DNA from 3 places in the Empedobacter sp. ULE_I140 genome. Region 2 is predicted to be linked to each of the others. Evidence: riboswitches for the same ligand, from Rfam matches in the RefSeq annotation. Region 2 holds a riboswitch; each other region holds the start of a gene.

Region 1 (10,553 bases), 1.7 Mb from region 2:
ACAGTTGTTGGTTGATGAGAAGCGTTACATTAGACAAGATGGAAAAATTGTATTCAAAAATGCAATTCAATCAATGAGTGATACGTGTGTCAATGTTTTGAAACGCAACGATTTTTCTGTAGAAGATGTAAATTGGTTGGTTCCGCATCAAGCGAATAAACGAATTATTGACGCTGTTGGTAATGAAATTAATATTGAAGAAGGTAAAACTTTAATCAATATTGAGAATTACGGAAACACAATTGCAGCGACAATTCCGTTATGTATTTGGGAAAATACAGCAAAATTAAAGAAAGGAGATTTATTGATGTTGACAGCCTTTGGAGCAGGTTTCTCTTGGGGAGCAAGCTTATTGCGTTGGACAATTTAATCAATAAAAATCATATATTTTTGTTCATAAAGAACGGCAAGAAATTGTCGTTCTTTTTTTATTGTAAACTATTAAATTCTTCACCACACTTCTTGCATTTGAACACGTTTTTGTAGTAAATTGGGTAAACCCAAAATATGATAGAAGATAATAAAGAAAGTAAACCTTTTCCACCTTTCATTGACTTGTAATTGCTGTAATACTCATTACTTCCACACTTAGGGCAAACAAGAATTTCATCCAAATTATTGGTATAATTTGAAGTATCAATTTCTTCTAAAACTTTCATAGCACAATCAGTATCTTCTTTCTTAATTTTTACTTTCACGCCACCAATGGCATTCGACAAAAACTGATTCATCCCAACCGAATGTTCATCAATAACAAAAGCATCAATTTGTTCACTCTCTAATTTTGAACGTAAAATATGTGCTTCAATAGGGCTTTCAAATGTTTTTAATGTAATAAGTTCCATGCTAATTGTGTTAAATATTCAATTCAATATCCGATATAAAATTAGTTCTTTTTATCTTAATGTCTTAAATTTTTTAGTAGATGAAAAATGTAATTCAATGTTTATTTTTAATTGTATTGATGATGAATACGACAAATGCGCAAAACCTAAAACAAGTTGCTTATAAAGATGGTTCGCAAAAATTGAACGGTTTAGTAACTGATAATACGACAAAGAAAAGTCCAGGAGTTTTGATTTTACCGGCTTGGAAAGGAGCTGATAACGAAGCAAAACAAGCTGCAATAGATTTAGCAAAAGAAGGCTATATTGCGTTTGTTGCGGATATTTATGGAGAAGGAAACAATCCGAAAGATAATGCGGAAGCGGCTAAAATAGCAGGAAAATACAAGTCTGATTATGCAGCTTATCAAAAACGAATTGATTTGGCGTTGAAAGAGTTAATCAAAGCTGGTGCAGATCCAAGTAAAATTGCTGTAATTGGTTATTGTTTTGGAGGAACAGGCGCATTAGAAGCTGCTCGTGTGCAATTAGCTGTTGTTGGCGTTGTTTCTATTCATGGTGGATTAGCAAAAGATTCGGCTCGAAAAAATATTCCTCTTAAAACAAAAGTTTTGATTGAACATCCTGCTGAAGATGAATCTGTAAAACCCGAAGATATTTCGAATTTAGTAATTGAAATGAACGAAGGAAAAACAGATTGGCAAATGATAACTTACGCAAATTCAAAACACACGTTTACCAATCCAGAATCACCTGATTATAATAAAGTAATGGCAGATAGAGCTTGGGAACATACATTATTGTTTTTAGAAGAAGTATTGAAATAAAACCGTCAATTCGAATGAGATTCTTTTTAGAATTTTGTATCGAGAATAAGGTTTTAGAAGATAAAATTTATCTTAATTCTAATAAAAACCGTAATATGTAAATCTACTGAATAAACAATTGTATCATTTCATACCAAAAAGCAGCTGTAAAAAAGCCTACAATAATACTGATACCAATAATCAAATTGGTTAGTTTGGTATTGAGTTTAAATTGTTCCGCAATAATACTCGATGTCACTAATGTAGGCATAGCAGCTTCAAAAATAGAGATTTTAGCCACATCACCTTTTATTCCAATTACGATGGCTAAAAGCATTACAACTGCAGGCGCAATCATTAATTTGTAAACCATAGACATCGAAATTTGTGACCATAATTTTCTCCAACCATTAAACTTTAATTGCAATCCAACCGAAAATAAAGCCAATGGACCTACGGTTGCAGCTAATTTGTCGAAGAATGGTTCGGCAGGAGATAAGTCGATAAATTGAGATAAAATCAATGCACTAATACAACCCAAAAATGGTGGGAAAGTAAATAATCGTTTCAAGATAAATTTAGAATCTATTGCTCCAGATCCATTACTTCCGCCTTTTAACGCAGAAACTATTCCGATGGTTGACAAGCACAAAAACATGGTTTGATCACAAATAATCGCAATACTCAAATACTTTTCTCCATAAAATGCTGAGATCAAAGGGAAGCCAATAAAAGATGTATTGCTATAGCCGCTTGCCAATTCCAATGTTCTTCTCGAACGCTCCGAATAGCCTTTTGCTTTGCTGTAGAATTTCATGTAAAACAAACTTCCAACGGCAATAATGACAGTCGAAAAGATAGGGAATAGCATCTCTTGCGACCATTCTACTTTTGGTAAATACTTAAACGAGACTGCTGGTAAAGCCAAATATAAGATCCACGTATTGATCCCTTTATGTGCATCAGGATGTATAGATTTTGTTGCTTTAAACACCATTCCGGCGATTATGCAGACTGCGATTAATATAAAGTTTACCATTTTTAGATATTTGGAATGCAAAGTTACAATCCCATTTTTTTTTACCCTTAAGATATCACTTTTTATTCAATGCTTATTTTTTATAAAATGGCAAGATTAGATATATTTAATTTATTATTATTGAAAATTACTTTTGAATAACAATTTTCATTTTCCAAAATAGCTGTAAATGGAGTAGGAGTTATTGTATCAGTTGTAGGAAACCAAGTTGTTTTAATAAAGTAATTTGGTAATAATATTTTCCCTTCATCTGAGCCGTTTGTACCAAAAATTTCAAAATCTCCTTTCCAGAATTTAGATGTTGTTTTCTCTTCTAATAATTGATTGGTAGCCTCAATATCAGTTGTAGGTAAACCAATTTCAGAAATTCCTAAAATAGAATGTTGATCAAATTCTACATCATTCTCATAAGCTAAATTATAATGTGTAATCATTTCAGCAAGATTTCTACTTCCGTCATAGAAATAAAAAGATTGTGCATTCCAATTTTCGAAGTTTGCAATATGTTGATCGGCATCGGTGTTTAGGATTTTAGTTTTATTTTGTATCCAATTAAATGCCTTTTCGAATTGATTTTTACAAACTAAAAAACTGAAATGATAAATATGTTCTTCATCCGATTTTATAAAAGTTAATCTTGTCCAACCAGCTTGTAAGCTAAACTGATTTTCTGTTTCTTCAATTAACTCAAAAGCTAAAATAGTTGTATAAAATGATTTCGTTTTTTCTAACTCATTTGTAAACAATTGTAATTCTCTTATTTTCATTCTGCGATTTTTTATAAAAGTAAATCAACAAAAAAGAAGAAAATAACAAGTTGAATTGATTTAATTAATTGCGTTATAAGAAAACTGTTTAATCTACTTCATACTTCAATAAGGCGAGATATGGATTACCTTTTAACTCAAGAACTTTTGCAAAAGCAGGTTCAGTTTTGTAACCATTCTTTTTAAGTTCGATGACTTTGTTTTTGAATGATTCGTCAAATTTTTCAAGTAGTTTCGCCTCAATGAGCATATGTCGATAGGCATTTTGTTCGGTTGGAATCTTATTCTCTAAATAAATCTCAATTTCAAACGTATCAATTCTAAAATTACACGTCAAACAAGTTTCGTTATTGTTTGTTAATTGATCGATTTTGAATTCAATATGATGAGAAAAATTCTTTGATAAATGATTTGCGGCCTTTTCAAAATTAGACGTTTCACCAATAATATCAATGTCACTATTTTCAATATTGATTTCAATCGGAATTGTACCTACGACAATAGGTTTGTATGTGTCAAGTTTTTCTAAAATTTGATGATTGCGCAACAAATGAAACACATTGTGTTGTATTTCATTTCCGTGTTCTAAATAATCAATGGTAAGAAAATCTTGCATCATTTTATTCTCATCATAGTCACCAAAGAAGTAGCAGCGTGGGTTTCTTTGTTAGTAGTTTCATCAACCACAAAAATCTCTGTGCGTATGGTGCTTATCTTTTTTCCGCCTTTTATCACATAGGCTTTTGATAGTAAATAATCACCCAAAGCAGGTCGCAAATAATTCACCTTTAACTCAACTGTTACCACGTAGCAATCGTCGTCATAGTGAGAAACAGCAGCATAACCAGATGAAACATCAACCAAAGAAGCAATCATAGCACCATTAAACATTCCGTGCTTACGTGTCATCATTTCTTGTTTTGGAATCTTAATCGAAACATAGTCCGTTTCGCATTCGATAAGTGATGCGTTATAAAATTTTAAGGTTTCCGAACGATTAAAACTTGCTTCTACTAATTCTCTTTTTTCTGGCGTCATATAAAATTGCTTTCAACAAATATAGAGATTTGTCGAAAGCAATTTCAGTTATGCAGTTACGTTATTCAAGTTTTCTTCTCTGATAATTGTATTATGATGCGACAAAATTACTTTATCCAAACCGCGGTAATAATTCCCTTTGTCGACGGTAATCAATAAATTATTTTTCGGAATTTTATTGATAATCTTATCGTTCGGGAAATGTTGTTTCGAGTTTTTGAAGGTAATAAATACATCATCTTCAGTTAGATTTTTGACATCATCTTCCGAAATAATATCAATCAATTCATAAGGTAAATAAAGTTGATCGAAGATATAATGAAACGTTTTAAGGCGTTTTCCGTTCAATTCTTTGCTATGTTGCAAAAAATTTCTCAATCTATGTACAACAGCGTAGAAATTCCCTACCAAAGGCGGTTTGGGAATATTACGCTCGAACAAGCAACCATCAATCAAACTAAGCGGAAGTTTAATATTCAATTCATCTGTTTTTACATTGTATAGATGACGATAATCCAAACCTCTTCTCTTGAATTCTTCGACAATATGATCTTTTAGCGCAGGAACTATAATAGGTAATTGTTGGTTGATAAAATCGACCAATTTTTCATCTGATATAGGAGCTAAATTAAGCTCAGAAATGTTTTGTGACATACAATAAATAGTTAAAATAAAACAATTATTGTATTTCGATAATAGGGGATTTTTCGTTGTTTTTGGATGAACTCCCGTATTGTTTTACCACCGTGGAGACTCCTCTCGGTTGGTATCGTTTTCTACGATTCGAAATACGATGTAAAACTACATAAAAAATTGAATATGTAGTAATGTATTCTGATAATTTTATTTTAAAACAATTATTTAGAATAATATTCTAAATAGGATTTTGTTTCGAGAATAAAGTTTTAAATAATTACTTGATTTGTTTTTTAATATTCTACCACATAGATACATCGTAATATTAGTTCACTTATTCTTTTTTCAATTTATCTCTATTCATCAATATTGTTAAATCTATGTCTCTATGTGGTTGTAATTTTTATGTTCTGAATTAGATAGGACCCTGAAACGAGTTTAGGGTGACAAGACTTTTATACTTCTGTATAAAAAAGAATATAACGAACCCGTTATGTATTCTGATAATTTTATCAATAAAACCCGTCAATTCGAGTGAAATTCTTTTAGAATTTTGTATCGAGAATAAAGTTTTAGAAGATAAAATTCTATTCTCGATACAATTTTTATTCATTACATTTCTAAAAATCACTCGAATTGACGAATTTTTATTCAAATTATATAATAGGCTATAACTAATAAAATAAAGATTGTCAAGTTGAATTTATTTCAACTTCTCATCAAAAAAACTCCTCTATAATCTCCTCAAGTAGGTATTTTTTACCTATTGTCATTCTGAATGAATCGTTAACGGAAATGAAGAATCTAAACGAATAAGTTTAAAAAACAATATAAACTAATAAATACATGGATTGTCAAGCTGAATTCATTTCAGCTTCTCATTAAGAAAACATCACCATAATCTCCTCAAGAAGATATTTCGAATTCGTTATTAAAAATAGAGATTTAGAAAATTTTACAAATAATTAAGAGAAATTTAATTGTTTGCCGAAAATTATTTTATACATTTGACTAACAAAGTAATTAAAAAATGAAGTTTACGTGCTTATATATGTCGATTCGCAAACAGGTTTGGAATATCCAGACGTGGGAAAGTCATGTATACTAAAAAGAGATTTTATTTTTTAATATATTTTATGTTCCCTGTCGAGTTTCGATGGGGATTTTTTTTGAACAAAAACAACAATTACCAATATAAAATTAAAAACAATGCAAAGTTTACAACAAGTAACGATCCCAGTTTGGCCCTTAGAGGACAACACAATCTTAAACAATGTTTCGGTAACATTTCAACTTTTTGGACTTCCATTAGGAACAGCTCCAGTCATTTTGATTAACCATTCCTTACATGGAGATTCAGATTGTACCTATCATTGGGATGGAGTCATGGGGAAAAACAAAGCAATTGATCTTAATGAGTATACGGTAATCTGTATAGATATTCCTGGAAATGGCGTTTCCGAAACCATAAAGTACGACTATATTCCACGCGATCACATTACAGCACGCGATGTAGCGGTATTGTTTTGGTTGACGTTATTTGAATTGGAAGTAGACGAGATTTTTGCCATTATTGGTGCAGATTTAGGTGGAGGATTAGCGTGGGAAATGGCATGTTTGTATCCAAATAAGGTGCTGAATATTATTCCGATAGCAGCAAGTCCTAAGACTACAGATTGGTTGGTAAAAGAGCCAACAGCTAAAAGCGAATACCTGAAATCTATTTTTTATTCGATAGATATATCACGCAATAGAGGCGATATATTGCAAGTTTCGCAATACATCAAATCAAAAATACATGTGATTTATGTGAAGAATGGAAACTTGTTCAACAAAGCAGAATTGAAACGTTATTACGCCAAACTGCAAGAGTTTAACAAACATGTACAGTTCCACGAAATAGAACAAATAGAAGACAACGAATTACTAAAAGCAAACATCGATAAGGTTGAAAAAATAGTAGACGGTATCCTCGAAAAAGAGTTTATCAATAATGTCGCATAAAAACTAAAGCTCCTGATAAGGAGCTTTTTTTTAGTGAATTTTATATAATATATTAAGAAATAGTCTTCTTGTCTAAATTTATAATTTCTTTGTCTAATAATTCTTTAAATAAATCAATAGTATTATCAATATATTTTCTTGGATTACCAGAAGCAGTTATATAAAATTTGTTTAATTTATTAACTATTTCATTATATTTTAAATCATAATTGTCAGAATCATAACTATCAATAAGAGTCTTATACCAATTTATTGAGTTATGGGTTAATTTTCCATATTTTAAAGGAGTTTTATATTTAAAGAAAGATTTGTATAAGTATTTTAAATCTTTCAAATTTTCATGATTTTCTAATAAATAATACCCGTTGTGCATTTTGATTAATAAAGAATAAAGTTGTTCATTTGATTGAAAATCAGTAAATTGTTTTAATTACAAAACATTTACAATGAACAACTTACTTGCAAATTACGAAAGAATATTGGAAGTTCTTCGAAAAATATCAACAGATACACTTTTAATTTATCAACGTAGAAGACCTAAACTTTTTGATTTAGAACTCATCAGTCTTGTCTTAACAGCTGAATTTATGGGTATTGATAGTGAAAATCATTTATTTCGAAATCTTCCTAATGCGTTAAGTTGTAAAATTGAGCGTAGTATTTACAATCGTAGAAAACGTAGATTATCAGAGCAAATTAATAGTATTCGCCTCAAATTAGCGAAAGAATTTAATGAATTTGAAAATTGTTTCATAGTTGATAGTATGCCGTTGGAAGTGTGTAAAATAGCAAGAATTAATCGCTCGAAAATTTGCAAAGAACATCAGTATAGTGCACCAAATAGAGGTTTTTGTGCTTCTCAGCAAATGTCTTTTTATGGCTATAAACTTCATGCTATTTGTTCTTTAAATGGTGTTTTCCAGAGTATTGATATCAGTCCCGCATCTGTTCATGACATTCATTTTTTGAAAGATGTTAAAACTCAAATGTATGATTGTTTGCTACTTGGGGACAAAGGTTATTTGTCGCAAACAATTCAAATTGACTTATTTAATGAAGCTAATATTCGATTAGAAACACCGAAAAGATCCAATCAAAAAGAGTATAAACCTCAGTTTTGTCCATTCAAAAAGTATCGAAAAAGAATTGAAACGTTATTTTCTCAACTATGTGATCAGTTTATGATTAGACGAAATTATGCAAAGACTTTCGAAGGGTTTAAAACCAGAATTTTAGCTAAAATTACTGCTCTTACTGTGGTTCAGTACATTAATAAAACATACTTTAATCGAAATATTAATAATCTAAAAACCCAAATTATTTAAAATGCACAACGGGTTAAATAATTATCTATTGTATTATGAAAAACTACGCCTAAATGATTAACATCTTCTTCAAGTAAATATGCATCGATTATTGGTTGTCCAAAATAAATTTGTTCACTTTTATTAACACTAATCTCTCCATATGCAATACCTCCTTTTATTGGAATTCCATTTTTAATACATTCCCCATGTAATCTTCCCTAAAAAACGGAACGTTTAAAAATATAGTTTATTAACTTAGGGATAATTATGAAACAAAGCAATTTTACAGAAGTTCAGATCGTCAAGATCTTATCAAAACAAAATCAAGGCAAAACAGTCAATGAAATTTGTCGTGAACATGGAATAAGCCAACCCACTTTTTATAAATGGAAGAGTAAATATGGCGGAATGGAAGCCCATCAATTAGCTCAATTAAAGGAACTAGAGAAGCAATTGTCCCGATATAAAAAAATTGTAGCAGAGCTTACTTTAGAAAACGTAGTTTTAAAAGATGTTATCGAAAAAAAGCTATAACGCCTTGTGAAAAACGAGAATTGGTGTTGTATTCAAAAGCAAAACATCAACTAAGTTCTCGCAGGGCTTGTCGTCTATTTAGCTTAAGAACATCCGTTTTTTATTATCAAAAAGTACGTAAAGATGAGGATGATAAAATACGTTTTCAATTGATAGCACTATCTAACGAGCATCAAACTTGGGGCTTTTGGATGATGCATTATCGTTTACGAAATTTAGGCTTTACTTGGAACCATAAACGAGTTTATCGAATTTATACTTCGATGAAACTTAACCTACGTAATAAACGTAAAAAAAGACTTCCTGCAAGTATTAAAGAGCCGCTTTTACGTCCGATTTATCCAAATGTAACGTGGAGTATGGATTTTATGCATGATAGTTTAGAAAACGGAAAAAGCGTGAGAAGTTTGAATATTATAGACGATTTTAATCGAGAAATTTTGAGTATTTGTATCGACACAAGTTTACCTTCAGCTAAAGTAATTTCTGAACTAGAAAAACTAATCGAATGGCGAGGGAAACCTGAGAAAATTAGAGTAGATAATGGTACAGAATTTATTGCTGAAAAACTAAAACTATTTTGTCAAAAAAAAGCCATTGAATTATATTATATTCAACCTGGGAAACCTACGCAAAACTCTTTGATTGAAAGATTTAATAGAACTTTTAGAACAGATTTTTTAAATGCTTATTTATTTGAAAATATCAAAGAAATGAAAAATTATACAGAAATTTGGATGTGGATGTATAACAATGAAAGACCACATAGTTCTTTGCAATATCTTTCTCCTAGAAACTTTTTATTGAAATATGGTAAGGTCAAAAATCCTAATGATTTTCCTACATTTCAAATTAATCAAAATAATAATACAATAATATTAAATAAAAACTCTACTTTTAAGTGTTCTTAACAAGGGGAAGATTACACCCAAATAAATATCTGACCATAATAAGGAAATATTCAAAATTATATTTATCATCATTTTTAGAGAAGATAACAATTGAATCAGAGAAGTTAACGATATACACTTCAGTATCACTATAGCATCCATCAAGATGAGTACTATAATTTGTTTTTTCTATACTTTTTTTGAATTTGTTAATAGAGGTTAATCTAGAATAAATTTCATCATGAGTATTTCTCATAATACTATCTTTGAAACCTAATATATCTAAAAAAGCTACAAAACGAAAATCAGTTGTTTTCCAATTTGTTTTTATTGTATTAGTCATTAAATCTTGATTTTATTTACTTTTAAAATAGTTAATAATATTTTTTTTTACACTCAAATATACCAAAAAATCACAATCAAACCCCTTATTGTAAAACTACAATCCTACAAATTTTCTCCCACTTTTGCTCGTGTTTTCTTTTACTAATTGTCAAAAAAGAATATATAAATAACGTTGCATAACCCAAAAAGCTCCTGAGAGGAGCTTTTTTTGTGGAGTATATACTATTTTAAAAACTAAGGTTTTCACTACTTCGCATTCTACGTAAGCATAAAAAAAAGCAGTAATCATATAAAATACTGCTTATATAGCTTAAAACTAAACTTCGATAACTCCATAAGAAT
Region 2 (10,553 bases):
TTAGAATTTGTTACAAATCGATTCAAAAATACGTTGGTTTTAGCGACAGAAGTTTCAAAAATTTATTGTGATGAATTAACAGGAGAATCTTTTCCAGAAATTATTAACCAAATTAAAGAAGGTTTTAAATCAGCGATTCTTAACCACGCTTATGAGTTTGTAAAAACGGAAACAACGTACAAAGTAGGTTCTAAGCAAGTAAATATTTTGCACAATGAATTAGAATCTGACTTGGTTAAAATTGATAAACAATTGTGCCAATTGGTTCAGAATTTTGAATTGTTAAGTGTTATCAATCCGATCAATTTAGAATTTGAAAAGAAGAAATTTTTAGCTTCAAAATATACATACGAACCACAATTTAAATACAATCCGCTTAACATTGATCCATTCGAATTTAAACGAAAATTATCGAATATTAAAGTCGAAAAAATCAATGATATTAGTATTCAAAATATGTATGTTAACACGATTAACGCTTATTTTGATAAGGTCGATTTATTAGCCAATCTTGGTACGGATAAATTTTTATACAATTCGTTGCGTTACTTTGGCGAACCATCCAAAAAAGATATCGAAAACGCGAACTTTATCCTTTATTGTCCTGAATTTAGAATGGATAAACAAGGAAATTATACAGAGGAAGAAGTGGTTAATCTTTTTAGAAATGCTACGAATGATTATGGTTTCAAATTTGACATCGAAGTTTCGGATGATATCGCATCAAAAGCACTTGTAATCAATAGCAAGAGAAAAGTTGTGATTAAACGTGGCGTTAAGTTTGACAAACGTTTTACAAATGGTTTAATTGAGCACGAAATTGGAGTTCACATGGTGACAACCATGAATGCGTTGGATCAACCATTAAAAATCTTTAGTATTGGTTTACCTGTAAATACATTAACGCAAGAAGGTTTAGCGATTTTAAGTGAATATTATTCTGATTCTATTAATCATAGCCGACTAAGAGAACTTGGTTTACGCGTTATGGCAGTTCATATGTTGACAAATGGAAAATCATTCAACGAAACATTTATGACCTTGATGGAAGAATACAAAATGCAACCAGAAGATGCATTTTATCTGACAACTCGCGTTTATCGTGGTGGTGGTTTTACAAAAGATGCACTTTACTTGAAAGGTTTGAAAACAATTTTGAATTATGTCGATCAAGGACGTTCTTTGGATAATTTATTGATTGGAAAAACTTCAGTTGAATACATTGATACAATTGACGAATTAGTTGAACGTAAAATGATTAATAAACCAAAATATCATACCAAAATTTTCAAAAAACATCTTGAAAATCCAGAAATCAACCCTATTTTACAATATATTTTTAACGGAATAAAAGATTAAAAAATAAAAACCCACTCAAATTTGAGTGGGTTTTGTGATTAATTCTCTTTCTCAATTCTTTTATCAAAATAGAATAATACAATTCCTAATGCAATAATACCTAAACCAAATAAACTTTCTTTTGGTTTTTGCATCAAAACGAAATAACAGATATATAAACTAAATGCTAAAAATATAGCAGGCAAGATATAAAAGAATTTACTTTTGATAATAGTTAATTGATCTTGTTTGATAAAGAAAGCTGTACAAACTGCTAATGTTGCTAATATTTGTAAAACAAACGATGTATAGGTAAAAATCACTTCAAAATCTCCTGAAAAAATTAGCAAAATACTAATTGCTGTATGCACCCAAATTGCACGAACTGGAATTCTATTTTTGTTCTCTTTCGCCATAAAATTCCACAATTTATTTTCGCGCGCTGTGGCTTGCGTCAAACGAGAACCAATCCACAAATAACCGCTAATCGTCGCAATTAATTGTAAAGCAATAAAGCAACTCACCCATTTTACATTATTTCCAAGCAGATTACCGAACGAAATATTTGCAACATTTTCTTGTCCAGCCAAAGTTCCTGCTGATGCATGTTTCAAGAAAACATAATTTAGCAAAACATAAGAAATCGTGACAAAAATAACGCCTATAAATAGTGCTTTTGGTAAGTTTTGTTTTGGTTGCTCAATTTCTTCTACGATGTATGAAGCCGAATTCCAACCTGTATAAGCAAAAGTAACATAAACCAAAGACGTCGCAAATGCAGGAAGTAACAATTCATTTTTCCAAGTCGAATCAAAAACTACCGCATTTGGCTCAACTGCTGGAGCAAAATAAAAACCTAAAACAATTAAAACAACAATAAATACAACTTTTAGAATAGTAAAAATATTCTGAAATTTACTACTCAAATTTAGACTGAATGATTGAAAAACGGCAACAATCAAAATCATGGCTATTGCAAATTCTTTTCCTAAATCAAACCCGAAAACATTCAAGTATTTTCCCATTGCCAAAGCCGCTAAAGAAATCGGCGCTGAGAAACCAACGAATAAAGAAATCCAACTTGATAAATAACCAAAAACGGGATGAAATGTCCGAGATAAATAAATATAATCTCCTCCTGATTGTTTAAATTTTGAAGCTAATTCCGAATAAATAAATGCGCCAATCAACGCTAACAATCCTCCTATTGACCACAATAATAAGATAGAAGTTGTATTTTTTAAATCAGAAATTTGATAACCCAAACTGGTAAAAACACCTGTTCCGATCATATTCGAAATCACTAAAGCTGCTGCGGTTTTCCAACCAATTTTTGAATGTGCCATACACAAAAAAGTGCCAATTGAATGTTTGAATTTACATTAAAATTGACACTTTGAATATTTTATTATTGATTAAAATTTAAAACTTGCACGTGCAAAATAATACGCTCCTGTCATCCCCATTTGAACTGGCGCATACGGAAAAATTCCATAATAAGAATTCTCATAAACTTGCTTGTCTGGGAAAACATCAAACAAATTATTTGCACCAATTGTAAAGTTGAAATTCTTTGTAATATCATAACCAATCGAAGCATCCGTCACCGCTTTTCCCGTATGTTCTTGGATACTTCCCCAAGGATATCCATCTTTTGTCACTTTTCCGAAATACGTGTTACGCACCATAAAATTGAATCCAGAAATTGCATAATTCAATCCTAAAGTTGCTTTTGTTTTTGGACTTAATGATTCGATAATATTGACTTGATCAGGACCAAAAAATTCTTCCGTTGGAATTGTTAAAGCTGTTGGAAAATGATAACCGACAATTTTTGTTTCGTTGATATTTCCTGATAAACTTGCATTCAATTTTCCTCGACCTAAACGAGTATCATAGGAAATTACTAAATCCAAACCTTTGGTTTCTGTATCAATTGCATTCGTAAAAATACGCGCTGTCGCTACATTATATTTTTCTAAAGCAGGATCTGTGATATCAGAAGTTAAGACAATTCGGTCATCAACTTTTATAAAATATCCATCCAATGTGATAAATAATTTTGAAGTCGGACGAAATGTTAAACCTAAACTTGCATTGATTGATTTTTCTTCTTTTAATTTATCCAAACCAATTTCTTTCGACAATTCAGACTCATTTCGAATAATTCCTTTTGTTACCAAAACTTGATCACCATTATCATTCAAGAATAAATCGGTATACGAATTACTGAAATATTTTTGTTGTAAAGAAGGTGCTCTAAATCCTGTCGAAATCGCTCCACGAACCGAATATCCTTTTGCGTATTCATATCGCATCGCTAATTTTCCGTTGATTGTACTTCCAAAATCTGAGTAATTTTCAAATCGTCCAGCTAAATCAGCCGTAAAATCTCCAAATTTCAATTCTCCATCTACATAAGCCGCAACTGAGTGACGATCACCTTTTACAACATTCAATGGAGAAAACCCTACAAAAGATTCAGATCCAGAACCTGAATAAGACGCTTCATCTCCAGCTTCAATTTTATATTGTTCAAAACGATATTCTCCTCCAAACGCTAAACTAACATTTTGATTGATTCGTTTCGAAAAATCTAAATTGACTGTATTTTGTAAAAATTGATGTTTCCCAGCGTAAAAATCGGTTGGAGAATTTAAGCCTAATGATTGATTAATTGAATTTTCTAAATCATACTTGAATGAATTTAATCCAAAAGTATTGCTCAAGTCAACTTTCCATCCATCATATGAATAACGTAATCCTGTAGAATTTGAATAATCATTTACATTAGATTTTAACGTTGCTTGAAAACCATTTGGATAAATTTTTAACGCATCTTCAGACAATTCACTTGGCAATCTTCTAAAACCAAATCCATTACCTTGGCGCAACGAAACTCCTCCAAATGAATAAAAATCTAATCGATCATTAATCGCCGTTTCAGCATTTACAAAAAATTGTTGATTCTTGATTGCCACATCTCCAATTTGAAATCTAAAATCTTTTCTCGAAAGCCCTAAAGCAGCAATTTTAGCGTCATCCACAGCTCTTGCTACATCTGGATCATCTGCAAAATCGTACGCGAAATTATCTCCAAAAATATCTAAATTATGATCTTTCGAGCGATTTGTTTTTTTACGTTCACTTACAACAGCCGAAAAAACAATCGAACCCGATTGTCCTAGTTTCGTTCCATAACTTCCGTTAAAATTGTACGTTTCTCCATCATTTCGAGAAGTCTGACCATACGTCAAAGACGCGTCACCACCTGGTTTAGATTTCAAAACAATATTTACAACTCCCGCAATTGCATCAGAACCATATTGCGCAGCCGCACCATCACGTAAAACTTCAATTTTATCAATTGCTGAAATCGGAATTGCGCCTAAATCTGTTCCTACAGAACCATTTCCAACTGTATTTTGGTAATTCACCAACGAAGTTGTGTGACGTCGTTTTCCATTAATCAAAACCAAAACCTGATCTGGTCCCATTCCACGCAATGTCACAGGATCGATATGCTCCGTTCCATCGGCAGATGATTGACGAACAGAATTAAAAGAAGGAATAACCACATTCAAAATATCATTCACACTCAATTGAGGAGAAGACGTTTTCAATTTCTCAACATCGATAATATCGACAGGAACTGACGAATTAACCACCGTTCTTTCTGATGTACGACCACCGATTAAAATAACTTCGTTAAGATTTGTTTCCTCCTTTTCAACTTCTTGAGCAAAAAGTGTAGATGCGCAAATAAATGCGAATGAAGCAAGTAAAAATTTGTTTCTTTTCATTTTTAATTATCATAAAACTTTCAAGAAACCAACAGATAAAAGTGAAATACTTTTACTCATCTTTCCCTCTAATAGGTTGGATTTAGCACCTTAGATTATAAGTCATCTGGTTGCTAAGGTTTCACAGGGCCAATCCCTCCACCTTTCTTGATAAGTTATGCAAAGGTAATGTTAAAAAATGAAAACGCAAACAATACTCTATCAATTTCATAGAGTTATTGAATTAACAACGAAATATCCAATTCTTGGCTTTCGTCTAAATTCATCATCGCATTGATTCGTTTGAATGATTTAAAATTAACTAAATCTGAAACTTTTATATTTTTCTGAATGATTTCGCCTGATTGTAACAAAGCTTCTCGCATTGTCCCTTTCAACAGAAAAGTTCGTGGCGTGATCCATTGAGAACCGTCAAAAAAAACAATATTCGAATAAATACAATCTGTAATATAATTTGATTTTACCAAGACCAAATCATCTGTTTTTGACTCTTTTAAATATTCATCAAAAAACCAACGATCTAAATATTTGTAGGAATAATCAATTTTATTTTCGATCTCAAAAAGTTGAATACTTTCAATGGGTTTGATTTGATACGATTGAAATTCTACCGATTGAATTTCACGATCATAAACAATTCTAACTTTATATTTTTCGTCCGTTAAATCTGTCGGAAACTTAATAATTTCGTCCAATAAAATCGGATTGATTTCAGTAAAATTATCATTTCTTGTTCGATCAAATCTCGCTTGATGAAATTCTAAATTTCGAAGTTGTTTGTTTACACAACAAATCGATTCAATAAATTGGAACATACACTTTTTGTATTAATTCTTCGTACTCTGCTTTTGCCTTACTTTTTGCTGTTATTCCTCCTCCACTCTTGAAAAATAATTCACCTTGATTATTTTCGATGAAACGAATCATCACAGCACTATCAAGATTTTCGCCATCAAAAACACCAAAAACTCCTGTATAAAAATTTCGATGATACTTCTCGGCTTCTAAAATAATTTCAACGGTTTTCTTTTTGGGCGCACCGCAAATAGAACCAGCAGGTAAAAGTTGATCGAAAATCGTTCCTAAATTTTGATAATAATCATCATTCAAATCGCCTTTTATCTCAGAACTCACTTGCAAAAGTGTTGCATCATTTGTCTTCACCTCATCCATGTAGCGATAATTTATCACCTCAACATTTTCGGAAACAAGACTCAAATCATTTCTGATTAAATCGACAATTGTTGCATGTTCGGCAGCTTCTTTTTCATCATTCAAAATAAGTTGCTTCGCATTTAGAATCGAGGCATCAATGGTTCCTTTCATTGGATTTGAAAAGATTTTTTGATCTTCAATTTTCACAAAACGTTCGGGAGAAAAACAAACAAATTCGTTTTTATATTTCAGTTTATATTTTGCTTCAGAAAACTGAAAAATTTCGTGTAAAGTCAAATCAGTTTCAATTTTTGTTGGAAGCGTTAAATTCGTTAAATATGAATTTCCAAACAAAAGATTATCGTGAACATAATTGAATTTTGGCAAATATTCGTCGAAAGAAATCGGGAATTTATTGAATTTAAAATCTTTCTGAAAAGATTCTTTTTTTGTTGAATCTACTTCAAATTTTATCTCATCAGGTAATTCATTTAACGGAACTACTTCTCCATTTTCTTTCAAAAAATCGATCATAAAAAAAAAGGGAACTTTTGCAGCTCCCAATTCATTCATTTTCGTAAAAATCGAATGCTTTGCTAACATTCGATAAAATTAATATTATTCTTGGTTTGTACCAAGTAGATCAATTTCTGTTTTTTCATCATCTGTCAAAATCATATCTTTTAACATAAAATAAACCATCATATAGCCAATTGGATAAGTTGCTAACGCACCTACATAACAAGCAATAGCTCCTATTGAAGCAACCAGACTAACAACAATAGCTATTAGAACCATCCACCAAAAATTCTTTTTTACGATTGCATAAGAAGTTTTCATTGCGTCAATAGCGCTCATATTTCCATAATGAATAAGATACGGAGCCAGATAAATACACGCTTGTAAGAACAATAAAAATACTGTCGCCACTAAGATGTATAACATACCAAAAAGCGATGAACCAATCATTAATGCTGGGTTTACATTTTCGGGATCATTAAACATAAGTGGTAAAAAAGAAAAAATAATGTATGGTAACATTACAACTATTGCGACTCCCATTACGATAAGTGTTAAAAGGAAATAGCTTCCTATATTTTTGAAACCTCCAAAAAAGTCACCTAGCTCTAACGACATTTTGTTTTCGGCACGTTCTGCACCAATCATAAATCCCATTATAAGTGGATACATCACAAAAAGCAATCCGATTATAGTGAAGGAAGTAAACATATAAATAATAGCTGCAACAAGAGCATAAATAACAAATGGCTGCCAATTATTTTGAAAAAGTTCTAATGATTGATTGAAATATTTCCCGATATCAAATTGGAATTTATTGTTTTTGTAATATTCAATTTTGTTGTAGTCTAATGTTTTCATCTTAACGTTGGTTTAATTGAAATTAATGTAAATTTGCTTGATTAGTAGAATAAAATTAATAATTGGTACAACATGAATGCAAACGATTTATTATCAATCATAAAAAATAGACGCTCTATATTTCCTCCGCAATACAATCAAGAAGAAATTACGCGCGAAGAATTGAATCAAATTTTTGATGCAGCAAATTGGGCGCCATCTCATAAAAAAACAGAACCTTGGCGTTTTGTCGTTTTAGAAGGGCCTGCAAAAGACCGTTTCCGCGAATACGTAAAGCGTGTTTATGTGCAAGGAACGCCAACAGATCAATTGAGCGACAGAAAAATAAATGCATTAATTGAGAAATGTGATAAGTCGAATAAAATTGTATTAATCAATTTTATCAACACAGAAAAAAATCCTGAATGGGAAGAATTAGCTGCTACTTCTATGGCAGTTCAGAATATGTGGTTAATGGCAAGTGCGCTAAAGATTGGTGCATATTGGTCTTCTCCAGCAAATATTATCGCCAATGTTGATGAGTTTACAACTATGGAAGAAGGTGAAAAATGTGTTGGTGTTTTCTATATGGGAAAATTTGATGGAGAAATCCCAGAAGCTATTCGTCAACCAATCGAAGATAAAGTGAGATTTTTAGAATATTAAAAATCTTCTGAAAATAATTTGAGAAAGACTACTATTTTTTAGTGGTCTTTTTTATTAAATAGAAAATCAACTCTTTATGATTTTTGTATATTTGAATAAATACTTTAATATGAAATACATGAAATCGATTTTTAACTACTTATTAGTTGTAATCTCTATTAGTTTTTTTACATCTTGCAAAAACTCTAATCTGCCTGTTTACAACGATCCAATCCCGAAACACGAAACATTTACAATTGATTCTAAAATTCTAAATGAAAAACGAGTTATTAATGTTTGGGTTCCAATAGAATATTCGACTTCTCAGGATTCGTTATCCGTTTTGTATATGCCAGATGGCGGAACAAAAGAGGATTTTCCACATATTGCAAACACATTGGATAGCTTAATTACTTCGAAAAAAATAAAACCAGTTATTTTGGTTGGAATAGAAAATATACAACGTCGCAAAGATTTGAGTCCACCAACTGAAAATGAAGAAGATAAAAAAATAGCCGATGTTGTGGGAGGTTCTAATGAATTTAGAAGCTTTGTCAAGGATGAGTTATTTCCTGAAATCACGAAAAAGTATCGCACTAAAAATAATAAAGGAATTATTGGCGAATCGTTGGCTGGATTATTTATCATGGAAACTTTTCTGAAACAACCCGAAATGTTTGATTATTATATTGCAATTGATCCTTCACTTTGGTGGAACGATCAAAAAATGTTATTGAATTCAAAAAATGATTTAGCTAAATTTCCTTCAACTCCAAAAAAGTTATGGTTTGCAGGATCTGGAGCAAGTGATATTTTACCTTATACAGATGATTTGAAGAATATTTTAACGCAAGAAAAACTTCCAAATCTACAATGGAATTATTCTCCAGAACCTAAAGAAGAACATGCTACAATTTACAGAGCAACTAAAGAAAAAGCATTGATTTGGAGTATTGGTAAATAAAATTTATCTGATAAATAAAAAACCCTCACTTCAAATGAAGTGAGGGTTTTTTATGCGATTCGTTTTCCTAAAATAGTTAAACTTCTTTCTATTCCGTCTAAAATTGCAATATTGGGATAATTTCCCCAATCTTCGAAACCAAAATGCTTGAATAATTTCAAGCTCGGTTCATTATGCGAAAAAATAAAACCTAAAATCGTTTTGATTCCAAATTCTGGTGCTTTCGTAATGCTATATTCCAACACTTGTTTTCCTAAACCTTTTCCACGTTGCATAGCATCTAAATAAATGCTAATTTCTACAGTTGCATCATAAGCTGGTCTTCCATAAAAAGATTGAAAACTTACCCAACCTACAATGTCTTTCGATTCATTTTCTACAACCCAAAGTGGTCTTTTTTCAGGTGAATGTTCTTCGAACCATTTTACTTTACTTTCAACTGAAACTGGTTCTGTATCGGCAGTTACTAATCGCGAAGCTATTGTAGAATTATAAATTTCTGTTATTTTTTCTAAATCGCTTCGTTTAGCATCTCTGTATGTTAACATCTAAATTTTTAAATTTTATTCTCTTTTTGATTTTAAAAAGGAATATTCTTTTTCATCGCCATCATATAGCCCAAATGCATTGCTTCGTGAATATTGTTGTACAAAATTGCATCTTCAATCGATTCTAACGTCATACCAAAACTTGTTTTATATGATCGATAATACGATAGTTTTTCCGAACGATAATCCTTGAACATCTGCATTGGTGTACTTTCCAACATTTCCTTCAATTCTGTCACATCTTCTTCCGTTACTTCCGTATTTCCGATTGTTCCTTTTTTATACTTCTGAATAAACTGAATATCGACCAACATCCTATTATCGGTTAAATAATAATGGATCAATTGCTGAGTTGCCAAAACATGAGCCGCATTCCAAAACAAATTGTTTTTATAGCCAACAGGTATATAAAGTAGTTGCTTTAGAGAGTGTTGTTCAAGCTCATCAATAATCTGTTTTCTTATATTCGTCAGATAAATAATATGCTCTTCCATAGTCAGATTTAAAGTTTAAATATACATCAAATTAAGTCTATTTATCAAATTATAAAGCAAAACAATTAAAATCACGTTTTTAGATTATTTAAAGTCTTTGATTCTTCGTAATTTTGTCTCATTAAAATTAAAAGATGGCTTACACAAGAGATCAAATATATCAAGTATTAGAAGAATTAGGTATTCGCAATTGGATGCGTAACGCTCAAGTGATGGGAAATGATATTATATTGGATATTGTTTCTCC
Region 3 (10,553 bases), 1.1 Mb from region 2:
TTTACCAAACAAGAATTATAAGTTTCGCCAGTTTTTTCCTCAGCTAATTTTTTTAATTCAAGTAAAGTATCAGTCCAAGGCAAAGCTGTTTTCATGATTTTGGAATAGGTATAAGCAAATGGAAAATCTCCATACCAAGCAATTTTTCGTTTAGTTTCTATCAATTTTCCAAATATTATTGCTTGATCGTTTTTCCATTCAATTTCATTTAATAATATAGAATAATAATGATGCGCTTTTTCATCGGTCATAATTTGTCCAAAATAATTTACAGTTCCATCTTTTGGAAGTAGATTTTGTTGTCCGTCAAATAAATCGTTAAAAAGATCCATTTATAGTTTTATATGATCAAAAATAAGGAATTTAGATTTAATTCAGTTAATGTAATGTGCAGATAAATAAAGTTTTACTAACGTTTGTTATTTAAAATTTAATATTGAATAAGTCAAAAAAAAATTGGATTATATAATTTTTTATTTATTTTTATTTAACCAAAATTTAACACAATATGAATAAATTGATTTTTAAGAACACAATTAAGTTCTTCCTTGTAATTAGTATTTTACTTCTTGTTTCTGTCTTTTTAAAAATGTTAAATGTAGATCATGCGGATTTTATCTTGAACATCAGTTTCTCGGTTACAATTATTTCGCTTATCGCTGTAATGATGAGTTATAAGACTATAAGGGGGAAAAACAATTTTTCTATGGATTAATTTTTACGTATTAATTTAATTAATAATTTTGGTTGTTTATTTGTGAAAAGATAAACAACCAACTATTGTTATTTTAATAAACTGCCTCAGCGATTCTTTTTGTATTTATAGAATTACTCATTGTATAAAAATGTAATCCAGGAACACCAAAATCGATCAACTCTTTACATTGTTGAATACACCATTCAATTCCGATTTCCTTGATTCGTTCCTTATCTTTCGACTTCAAAACTTCCATTGCCAAAGCTTCTGGTAAGTCCAAATAGAAATTTTGTGGAATCGACGTTAGTTGATTGAAAGTTGTCAAAGGTTTTATACCCGGAATAATCGGAATATTAATATCCATTTCGCGACATTTTTTAACGAAATCAAAATATTTCTGATTATCAAAAAACATTTGCGTCACGATATAATCAGCTCCCAATTCCACTTTCTTTTTCAAATAATACAAATCCATTGCAAGATTTGGTGATTCGAAATGCTTCTCAGGATAACCCGCTACACCAATACAAAAATCCATTGCATGCGATTCTTGTAGTTCGTCGTCTAGATAATTTCCTGTATTCAAAGCAGTAATTTGCTCAATCAATTCCGAAGCATTTGCATGTCCACCAACTTCAGGAACAAAAGATTTTTCCGATTTTATAGGATCTCCACGTAAAACCAAAAGATTGTCAATTCCCAAGAAATTCAAATCGATTAACGCATCTTCTGTATCTTCTTTTGTAAATCCACCACAAATCAAATGCGGAATTGCGTCTATCTTATAATGATTCTGTATTGCAGCACAAATTGCAACTGTACCAGGACGTTTTCGTACCTGATAACGTTTCAATAACCCATTTTCTTTCTGTTTGTAAATATACTCTTGACGATGATAAGTTACATCGATAAAAGCTGGATTTAACTCAACTAACGGGTCTAAAGTTTTGAACGTCGCATTGACATCTTGTCCTTTCAAAGGCGGTAAAATCTCTACAGAAAATAATGGTTTTCCGTTTGCGCGTTCTATATGTTCGGTAACTTTCATTCTTTATTTTATCGTTTAGCGAAGTTCGAATCTCGAATTTCGATTATATATTTTCTTTTATATGGGCGTTTCCTTCGGGCGGGCTTTTCGTTACAATCTTTTTTGTTAATTTCGACTTCGTCCAATCAACAAAAAAGGATTTTCACTGCAATCCCTAACGCATTTTTTAATTTTGTTCTACGTTTGTTATCATGCTGAATTTATTTCTACATTTCATCCAAACTTGTGTAATTCTGAAACGAGTTCAGAATGCCTTTGTGTTTCTGTCATTTCGAGCTTGGGAGGAATATGAGATTCTTTATTTCGAAATGCTGTATTTAGAAAGACAAAATTTATTTTTGCTTAATGCTTTTACGCCAAATTAGGACTCAACCAACGTTCAGCTTTATCAAGTTCTATATTTTTACGTTTTGCAAAATCTTCAACCTGATCCATTTTTATTTTTCCAACTCCAAAATATTTTGCTTCTGGATTACCAAAATAATAACCAGAAACAGACGAAACAGGATACATGGCCAAAGAACTTGTTAACTCAATCCCTGCATTTTTCTCTACATCCAAGATTTTGAAAATTGTTTCTTTTTCTAAATGGTCAGGACATGCAGGATAACCAGGAGCGGGGCGAATTCCTTTATATTTTTCTGAAATTAATTCATCATTTGATAAAGTTTCATCTTTCGCATAACCCCAAATTTCTGTACGAACATATTTGTGCAAATATTCTGCATAAGCTTCAGCTAGACGATCGGCAATTGCTTTCACCATAATCGAATTGTAATCATCTAAATTTGTTTCGTAAGCTTTAGCAACTTCTTCAATTTCTTGACCAGCTGTGACAGCAAATGCACCGATATAATCTTGAATAGCTGAATCTTTTGGCGCAATAAAATCAGCAATCGAAATATTTGGTTGTTCTTTCGATTTTTTTGCTTGTTGACGAAGTGTGTAAAATTCTTCGATTTTGTTATCATTTTCATCAAACAATTCAATCGTGTCATCGTTTACCGTATTCGCTTTGAAAAGCCCAAAAACAGCTTTTGGTTTTGCTAAATTTTCAGTTTCGATTTTATTTAACATCGACAATGCATCAACATATAATTCTTTGGCATTTGTTCCAACAATTTCATCATCTAAAATCGCTGGAAACTTTCCGTGTAAATCCCACGTTTTGAAAAATGGAGTCCAATCTATAAAATCTCTTAATTCAGAAACTGTTGTTTGATGCGTAAAAACACCTAATTTATTTGGTTTAAAAGGTTTATTTTCTTCAAAATCAACTTTTAATTTATTTTTTCGAGCATCTTCAATCGATAGATATTCCTTTGATACAGCACGATTCAAGAAACCTTCTCTAATTTTTGTATAATCAATAGTTGTTTCTGTAAGTAATTCTGCCTGTTGATTTCCAATCAATTTTTGACAAATCGTAACCGAACGAGAAGCATCTAAAACATGAATTGCTTTATCGTATTCTGGTGCAATTTTAACAGCTGTATGCGCTTTAGAAGTCGTAGCGCCACCAATCATCAATGGAATATCAAGATTAAGACGTTTCATTTCTCTAGCAACATGCACCATTTCATCTAACGAAGGTGTAATTAATCCAGAAAGACCAATCACATCGACATTATTTTTTTGCGCTTCGTCTAAAATTGTTTCAGAAGAAACCATTACGCCTAAATCGATAATCTCGAAACCATTACAGCTTAAAACGACTGAAACAATATTTTTTCCGATATCGTGAACATCACCTTTTACAGTTGCCATTAAGATTTTAGAAGGCTCTTTGTCTGTTTTATTTCTAAGTTTTTCTTCCTCTAAAAATGGCGTTAAATAAGCAACAGATTTTTTCATTACGCGAGCCGATTTAACTACTTGAGGCAAGAACATTTTTCCGCTTCCGAAAAGATCTCCAACAACGTTCATTCCGTCCATCAAAGGACCTTCAATAACACGTAATGGCGAACCAATTTTTTTCAAAGCTTCTGCAGTATCTTCGTCAATAAATTCTGTAATTCCTTTTACTAAAGAAATTTCAATACGCTTTTCTAAAGGTAATTCGCGCCAAGCATCATCTTTCTTTTTCTCTTTTGTAACACCTTTTAGATGTTCGGCAAAATCAATCAAACGCTCTGTTGCATCGTCACGTCGATCCAATAAAACATCTTCAACGTGTTCTAATAAATCTTTTGGAATATCATCGTAAATCTCAATCATTTCTGGATTGACGATTCCCATGTCCATTCCGTGTTTAATGGCGTGATATAAAAACGCCGTGTGCATCGCTTCACGAACCGCATTGTTTCCACGGAAGGAAAATGAAACATTCGAAACTCCACCCGAAACTAACGCATGCGGAAGATTTTCTTTGATCCATTTTGTTGCATCAAAAAAATCGATGGCATTACGGCGATGTTCTTCCATTCCTGTTGCAACTGGGAAAATATTCACATCAAAAATGATATCTCTTGGATTGAAATTTACTTGATTTACCAAAATATCATACGAACGTTTTACAATTTCGATTCGACGTTCATAATTATCCGCTTGACCTTTCTCATCAAACGCCATAACCACTGTTGCAGCACCGTAACGTTTAATTTTCTTCGCATGTTCGATAAATAATTCTTCTCCCTCTTTTAAAGAAATTGAGTTGACAATCGCTTTACCTTGAACATTTTTTAGACCAGCTTCAATAATTTCCCATTTCGAAGAATCAATCATAATTGGAACTTTCGAAATATCAGGCTCAGAAGCAATCAAACGTAAATATTTCACCATAGAAGCTACACCATCAAGCATACCTTCATCCATATTGATGTCGATAATTTGCGCGCCACCATCTACTTGATCACGTGCAACTTGAAGTGCTTCTTCAAATTTTTCTTCTTTGATTAATCGCAAGAATTTTTTAGAACCAGTAACATTTGTACGTTCACCAACGTTGACAAAGTTTGAATTTTCACGAACAATTAAAGGTTCTAATCCAGAAAGTTGAATTTTTACGCCTGACATTCTACATTAATTTTTCGAGGTTCGTATTCTTTTGCTAAATCAGCCATCAATTTGATGTGATCTGGTGTAGTTCCACAACATCCACCTAAAATATTTACCAATTTTTTATGCAAGAAGGGTTTGATAAAATCTCGCATCATTTCAGGAGTTTCATCGTATCCACCGAAAGCGTTTGGTAAACCAGCATTTGGGTATGCGCTGACATAAAATGGTGCTTTTTCGGCTAAAACTTCTAAATATTGAATCAAATCTTTTGCACCTAAAGCACAATTTAACCCAACTGAAATTAAATCAATATGTTCTAATGAAATCAAGAAAGCTTCTGTTGTTTGTCCAGAAAGTGTACGTCCAGATTTATCTGTTATTGTACCAGAAGCCATTAAAGGAACGTTGATTCCTGTTTTTTCTATTGCATCTTGAATTCCATAAAATGCTGCTTTTGCATTTAAAGTATCAAAAATAGTTTCAACAAGTAAAATATCGGCACCAGCTTCTAACATTGTTTTTGCTTGACGATAATAAACATTTGCCAATATATCAAAATCTACATCGCGATAACTTGGGTCATTTACTTGTGGCGAAATAGAGGCTGTCTTGTTTGTAGGGCCTAAAGAACCAACAACAAAACGAGGTTTATCTGGCGTAGAAAACTCTTCACACGCTTCTTTCGCTAAACGAACGGCTTCGTAATTTAATTCATCAACCAAATCAACCATGTCATAATCAACCATCGAAATAATATTGGCATTGAACGTATTTGTTTCGATTAAATCTGCACCAGCAGCCAAATATTCTCGGTGAATATCTTTTATGATTTGAGGTTGGGTTAAAACCAATAAATCGTTATTTCCTTTTAAAGAAGTATGAAAATCCTTGAATCGTTCTCCACGATAATCTTCTTCTTGTAAATTGTGCTTTTGGATCATCGTTCCCATTGCACCATCTAAAATAACAATACGCTCTTTTAGTATATCGTCTAATTTCATTCTAAATATTTTAAAAGCCTTATGGGAAGAAGTGTGAGGTAAGTCCTTATCTTTCTCTATTTGAGTAGGATTTAGCACCCAACTATACTTTGGGTTGCTAAGATTTCAACGGGCCTATTCCCTCCATCTTTCTTTATAAAGCTATGTGCAAAATTATTTAAAGTATTGAGAATAAAAAAATCAAGATTGAAAAAAACGAGTTCGAAACTTGGTTCATAGAAATAATTTTTGTTTGAAATAGTTCAAAATCTCTAATAGGTCATTTTTGAAATTTATTTTAGAAAATATTTCTTTAAAATTACTATTTTAAAGAAATAATATTTTAATTAGTTATTGAAAATTGTAGTTTTTAGAATATTTTTAATAAAAATAGGGTTTTATTAAAAATTATTAAGATTTGTTTTTTCTTTTAATTGTATTTTTTAGAAAATTATTTTTGTCTATAAATATTTATAGAATAAAATTCATTATTTGTGTATTTTTATCTATAATTACGGAAAATATTAAATTAAAGAAATGAAATTAATTTGGATATATAGAATTCTTTCGCCTAAATTTGTCCTCAGAAATAGTTCATTAAAATTTACATTTTATCAAGAAAAGTGGAGGGAAATGGCCCAAAGAAACTTTAGCAACCTGATTAATGAATCAAGGTGCTAAATCCATCCTTATAGGAAAGATGAATAAAAACTACTGTAAACCAATCTTCAATAATATTCTTTATTCAAAATGGTTCAATTGTTTTTATGCGATTGAACCATTTTTTTTCTTCACTTTTCTTTGGTAAATAATTAAAAACAAAACAAATAAATGAAAAAAATAAATATCGGATTGTTCGGATTTGGAGTTGTAGGAGAAGGAATTTACAAGGTATTGGAAGAAAAACCACAATTGAATGCTGCAATTAAAAAAATTGTAATTAAAGATAATTCTAAATCTAGAAATGCTCCGTCTGAATTATTTTCGACTAATGCGGATGATATTTTAAATGACGATGAAATAAATGTTGTTGTTGAGTTAATTTCGGATGCTGATGCGGCACATGATATCATTATAAAAGCGTTCAATAAAGGTAAACATGTGGTAAGTGCAAATAAAAAATTGATTGCAGATCATCACAAAGAATTATTGGATTTGCAAGCACAAAACAATGTTTCTTTTCTTTATGAAGCCTCTGTTTGCGGGTCAGTTCCGATTATTAGAAATCTAGAAGAATATTTTGATAACGATTTATTGAATTATGTATCTGGAATTGTAAATGGGACAACAAATTACATTTTGACGAAAATGGCGAATGAAAATGAGTCGTATCAAGATGCCTTAAAAGCAGCGCAAGAAAGTGGTTTTGCAGAAGCTGATCCAACGGCTGATGTAGAAGGTTTTGATGCGTCGAGTAAATTAGCAATTATTACGTTGCATGCTTTCGGTAAAAAGATTGATGTTGATCAAGTTATTCGAAAAGGAATTACTTCATTGAAAGTTGAAGATTTTAAATACGCAAAAGAAAAAAATTATACAATAAAGTTGATTGCTAATTCTAAAATTAATCATCAAACGGGTGAAATTACATCAACAGTTTTGCCAACTTTTGTTGAATTAAATAAAACAATTGCGCTTGTGAATAACGAATATAATGGAGTTTTGATTGGAAGTTCGCTTTCAGATGAGCAATTTTTATATGGAAAAGGAGCAGGGCGTTTCCCAACTTCTTCGGCTGTTTTGAGTGATATTTCTGCGTTGAAATATGATTATCAATATTCGATTCGAAAATATGAAAACAAAGAAGAAGGAGTTTTTAATCAAACAGGAAAGAAGCGAATTTATATCGGTTTTGAGAATCAAGCAGATGATGTTTCAAATATTTTTGATGAAATAGAAGAACGTTATCAGAGTAAAAATTACAATCATATTGTTGGTGTGATTGATATAGAAAAGCTCAAACAAAAAGAGACTATTGAAAATCCAAAACTTTCGATAATTGCGTTTGAGTAAATTTTTGTGATTAAAAAGCCTCAATATTAATTGAGGCTTTTTTGTAAATCTAAAAATTAAGGTTTTTGTAAATACTTTTCCAATAAAAGTTTTAGGGGTTTATTTTTAATTAATCCAGTATAAGTCATTTCAATTTTATAATCTTTTGAGATTAAAACCCAATATGGATAACTAATTTGTTCATTTTTATCAATGAATTCTTCTAAAAATAGGTGAGTTTTTTTATTCGATTTAGGTTCATATTTTTTGTTTAAAAAGATAATAGATTCATTTGTTTCTGCTTCAAATTCAATAAAATAAATGTCATTATTTAGAATTTGAAGTAATTCTTTATCCTTTTTTAATTGTTTCTTTTGAATCATACAGTAACTACACCAATTTGTCGAAAAATAAAGTAGAATTGGTTTAGGATTTTCATTAGAAATTGAATTAAATTTTTCTAATGAAATCTGTGCTTGGAGATTCAATGATGATAAAATGAATATGAAGTACCAGATTTTCATTAACGTAAATTGTATCGAACACCTATAAAACCTCTTGTTCCCTGCATAGGTGTATAGCTGTAATCATTTGGTTCAAAAATAACATCGTTTCTTCCTTTAGGAGGAGTAACGCCATTTCCAGGTTCTCCGAATGGGTCCCACCAACGAGCAATAACATCGCCTTTTGGTAAAACATTAAAAATATTTTTGATTCCACCATAGATTTCAATATTATTCTTAAATGATTTACTTAATTGAATATTTGCAATAACAGTTGGTTTTGAATATTCTGGTCGATAATCATTTTCTACTTGAGGTAATTTCATTTTGTCATTATAATTGGCGGTTAAATCAACAGTAAAACCTTTTTTGAATGTATAACTTGCTAAGAAATTTCCAGACCATTTTGGTGCATGATATTGAACTTCTTTTTCTCCATCTTCTTTTTTGTATACATCCATATAGGTTGCGCCAAGCATTATTTTTAGAGGAAAGTCAAATGTTGCATCTATGTTTAAAGAAACTCCTTGAGATATTGCGTGTCCATCTAAATTGTCATAGATAATCTTTGTTTCGTCAGTATCTGTATCAGCAATAATTTTGTTTGTGAAATAAGAATAGAATGTTGTAAAATCAAAGTTTAAAGCGGTGAAAGAAGTTGGTAGTTTGAATACATAATTAATATTTCCATTATATGATTTTTCAGGTTTTAATTCATTTTCAAAAACTACTTGTCTAGCTCCAGTTAATGCACGATGATCTTCTGTGAAGACATTCACAACACGAAATCCCGTACCAAAACTTGCTCTTAAAGTATGATGAGATGAAGGTGAAAATTTGTATGCAATTCTTGGAGAATGTATTCCTTTATGTGTTTTATCATAATCAAATCGATAACCAAGTAATAATTTGTTTTCAGAATTTAATGTCCATTCGTCTTGTACAAAAATACCAGGAATCTGTGTATTCATTGGGTTATTCTTGATTAGATTATTATCCTCATCATATTCTCCAGTACCTCTTGTGTTATCATCATAATAAGTATATTTAAATGAAGATCCTAAAAGTAAGCTATGTTGTCCAATTATCTTATCCCAATAAGCTTGAGCAAAAATAACTTGTTGTTTTCCTTGATAAGATTCTGGACCATAAAATGAATTCTGTTGATGAAAATTATAAGAAAATTGAGTCATTATTTTTTCTTTTATAGGTAATTGATACATTCCTATCGCTTCAAAACGATTTGTCATAATACTTTCGGCATAAACTTCGTCACTTCCTCTGTGTAGTTTTCTTTTCCAATTCATTTGACCTCCCCATCTATCTTCGTATAAATAACGTAAAGCAACTGATGCTGTTCTATTTTTTTGACGTTCAAAATCAAATTTATTGAATAACGTGATGCGATCTTGTAACGTTACATCCGTAAAACCGTCGTTATTTTTATCTTTCTTATTACCATATTTAAAGTAATTAAAACCAAATAAACTATTTACCTTTTCTCCTAAATTGTATTTGTATCCACCATCAAGATTGGTTTCCAACCAAGAAGTTGTAAAAGCATCCAAAGATAATTTTGGAGCAGATTTAGGAGATTTCGTAATTACATTAATTATACCACCCATGGCTTCTGTTCCATAAAGGGAAGATGCTGGTCCTTTTACAACTTCTATTCGTTCTACCAAAGAGTTCGGAATTCCGCTCAAACCATAAACAGTAGATAAAGAAGAAACAATTGGCATTCCGTCAATTAAAATCATGGTATATGGACCTTCCATTCCGTTAATATGAATATCACCTGTGTTACAAACATTACAGTTTAGTTGTGGTTGAACACCATTTATTAATTGTACAGCGTCAAATAATGAAGGTGTTGGATTTTTTTGAAAAAACTTTGGTGTATAGATTTCAATTGGAACTGGACTATCAGATTTTCTTACAGCTTTCATTGTTCCTGTAATTACAATCTCATCTAAATTTTCTGAAGAATCTTCCATATAAATAGAATCTTTTTGTTCCTGAGCATTTGATAGAATGGAGGTTAAGGTGATGAATAAATAAAATGTTGTTTTCATGTTAAGTAAAATTTATAATCAAATTAAAAAGTTAGACAAATCTAACAAAAATATTATTAAAAATGAATTTTTAAATTTTACTTAATTTTCAACTATATTTGTTTCCATGAATTCATTGGTCGAAGAAAATTACCTAAAAGCATTATTTCATCTTTCTGAAAATGGGAAAGGAGAAGTGAATGTGAAGGATTTGAGTAAGCATTTGGAAATAAAAATGCCTACTGTAAACAGTATGATGAAAAAATTAGCTGAAAAAGA

Evidence for each region. A riboswitch is a leader RNA that binds a small molecule or an ion and turns the genes downstream of it on or off. The one in region 2 is predicted to bind S-adenosylmethionine.
Region 1: it holds a riboswitch for S-adenosylmethionine, as region 2 does, so the genes downstream of both, ACTS9J_RS11265 (hypothetical protein) here and ACTS9J_RS02950 (TonB-dependent receptor plug domain-containing protein) in region 2, are expected to answer to the same signal.
Region 3: it holds a riboswitch for S-adenosylmethionine, as region 2 does, so the genes downstream of both, ACTS9J_RS08255 (homoserine dehydrogenase) here and ACTS9J_RS02950 (TonB-dependent receptor plug domain-containing protein) in region 2, are expected to answer to the same signal.

Annotation. Positions count from the first base shown of each region.
Region 1 covers NZ_JBQMTX010000001.1:2,360,104-2,370,656, reverse strand. Annotated here, with positions in the region: gene ACTS9J_RS11300 (beta-ketoacyl-ACP synthase III) at 1-370, shown strand, start outside; gene ACTS9J_RS11295 (putative signal transducing protein) at 429-845, opposite strand; gene ACTS9J_RS11290 (dienelactone hydrolase family protein) at 926-1,672, shown strand; gene ACTS9J_RS11285 (AEC family transporter) at 1,776-2,690, opposite strand; gene ACTS9J_RS11280 (VOC family protein) at 2,771-3,457, opposite strand; gene ACTS9J_RS11275 (DUF4269 domain-containing protein) at 3,546-4,073, opposite strand; gene ACTS9J_RS11270 (PaaI family thioesterase) at 4,073-4,495, opposite strand; gene ACTS9J_RS11265 (hypothetical protein) at 4,544-5,149, opposite strand; SAM-I-IV-variant riboswitch at 5,198-5,292, opposite strand; gene ACTS9J_RS11260 (alpha/beta fold hydrolase) at 6,341-7,135, shown strand; gene ACTS9J_RS11255 (hypothetical protein) at 7,188-7,469, opposite strand; gene ACTS9J_RS11250 (IS982 family transposase) at 7,582-8,460, shown strand; gene ACTS9J_RS11245 (transposase) at 8,710-8,976, shown strand; gene ACTS9J_RS11240 (IS3 family transposase) at 9,000-9,887, shown strand; gene ACTS9J_RS11235 (hypothetical protein) at 9,874-10,209, opposite strand.
Region 2 covers NZ_JBQMTX010000001.1:617,284-627,836, reverse strand. Annotated here, with positions in the region: gene ACTS9J_RS02960 (flavohemoglobin expression-modulating QEGLA motif protein) at 1-1,359, shown strand, start outside; gene ACTS9J_RS02955 (APC family permease) at 1,398-2,684, opposite strand; gene ACTS9J_RS02950 (TonB-dependent receptor plug domain-containing protein) at 2,754-5,141, opposite strand; SAM riboswitch class I at 5,195-5,298, opposite strand; gene ACTS9J_RS02945 (aminotransferase class IV) at 5,357-5,956, opposite strand; gene ACTS9J_RS02940 (aminodeoxychorismate synthase component I) at 5,940-6,899, opposite strand; gene ACTS9J_RS02935 (hypothetical protein) at 6,915-7,676, opposite strand; gene ACTS9J_RS02930 (nitroreductase family protein) at 7,749-8,321, shown strand; gene ACTS9J_RS02925 (alpha/beta hydrolase) at 8,431-9,264, shown strand; gene ACTS9J_RS02920 (GNAT family N-acetyltransferase) at 9,315-9,812, opposite strand; gene ACTS9J_RS02915 (DinB family protein) at 9,845-10,306, opposite strand; gene ACTS9J_RS02910 (Mrp/NBP35 family ATP-binding protein) at 10,441-10,553, shown strand, end outside.
Region 3 covers NZ_JBQMTX010000001.1:1,739,827-1,750,379, forward strand. Annotated here, with positions in the region: gene ACTS9J_RS08235 (alpha-ketoglutarate-dependent dioxygenase AlkB family protein) at 1-332, opposite strand, end outside; gene metF (methylenetetrahydrofolate reductase [NAD(P)H]) at 789-1,745, opposite strand; gene metH (methionine synthase) at 2,097-4,760, opposite strand; gene ACTS9J_RS08250 (homocysteine S-methyltransferase family protein) at 4,748-5,746, opposite strand; SAM riboswitch class I at 5,790-5,888, opposite strand; SAM riboswitch class I at 6,334-6,432, shown strand; gene ACTS9J_RS08255 (homoserine dehydrogenase) at 6,557-7,738, shown strand; gene ACTS9J_RS08260 (thioredoxin fold domain-containing protein) at 7,795-8,241, opposite strand; gene ACTS9J_RS08265 (TonB-dependent receptor plug domain-containing protein) at 8,241-10,295, opposite strand; gene ACTS9J_RS08270 (metal-dependent transcriptional regulator) at 10,402-10,553, shown strand, end outside.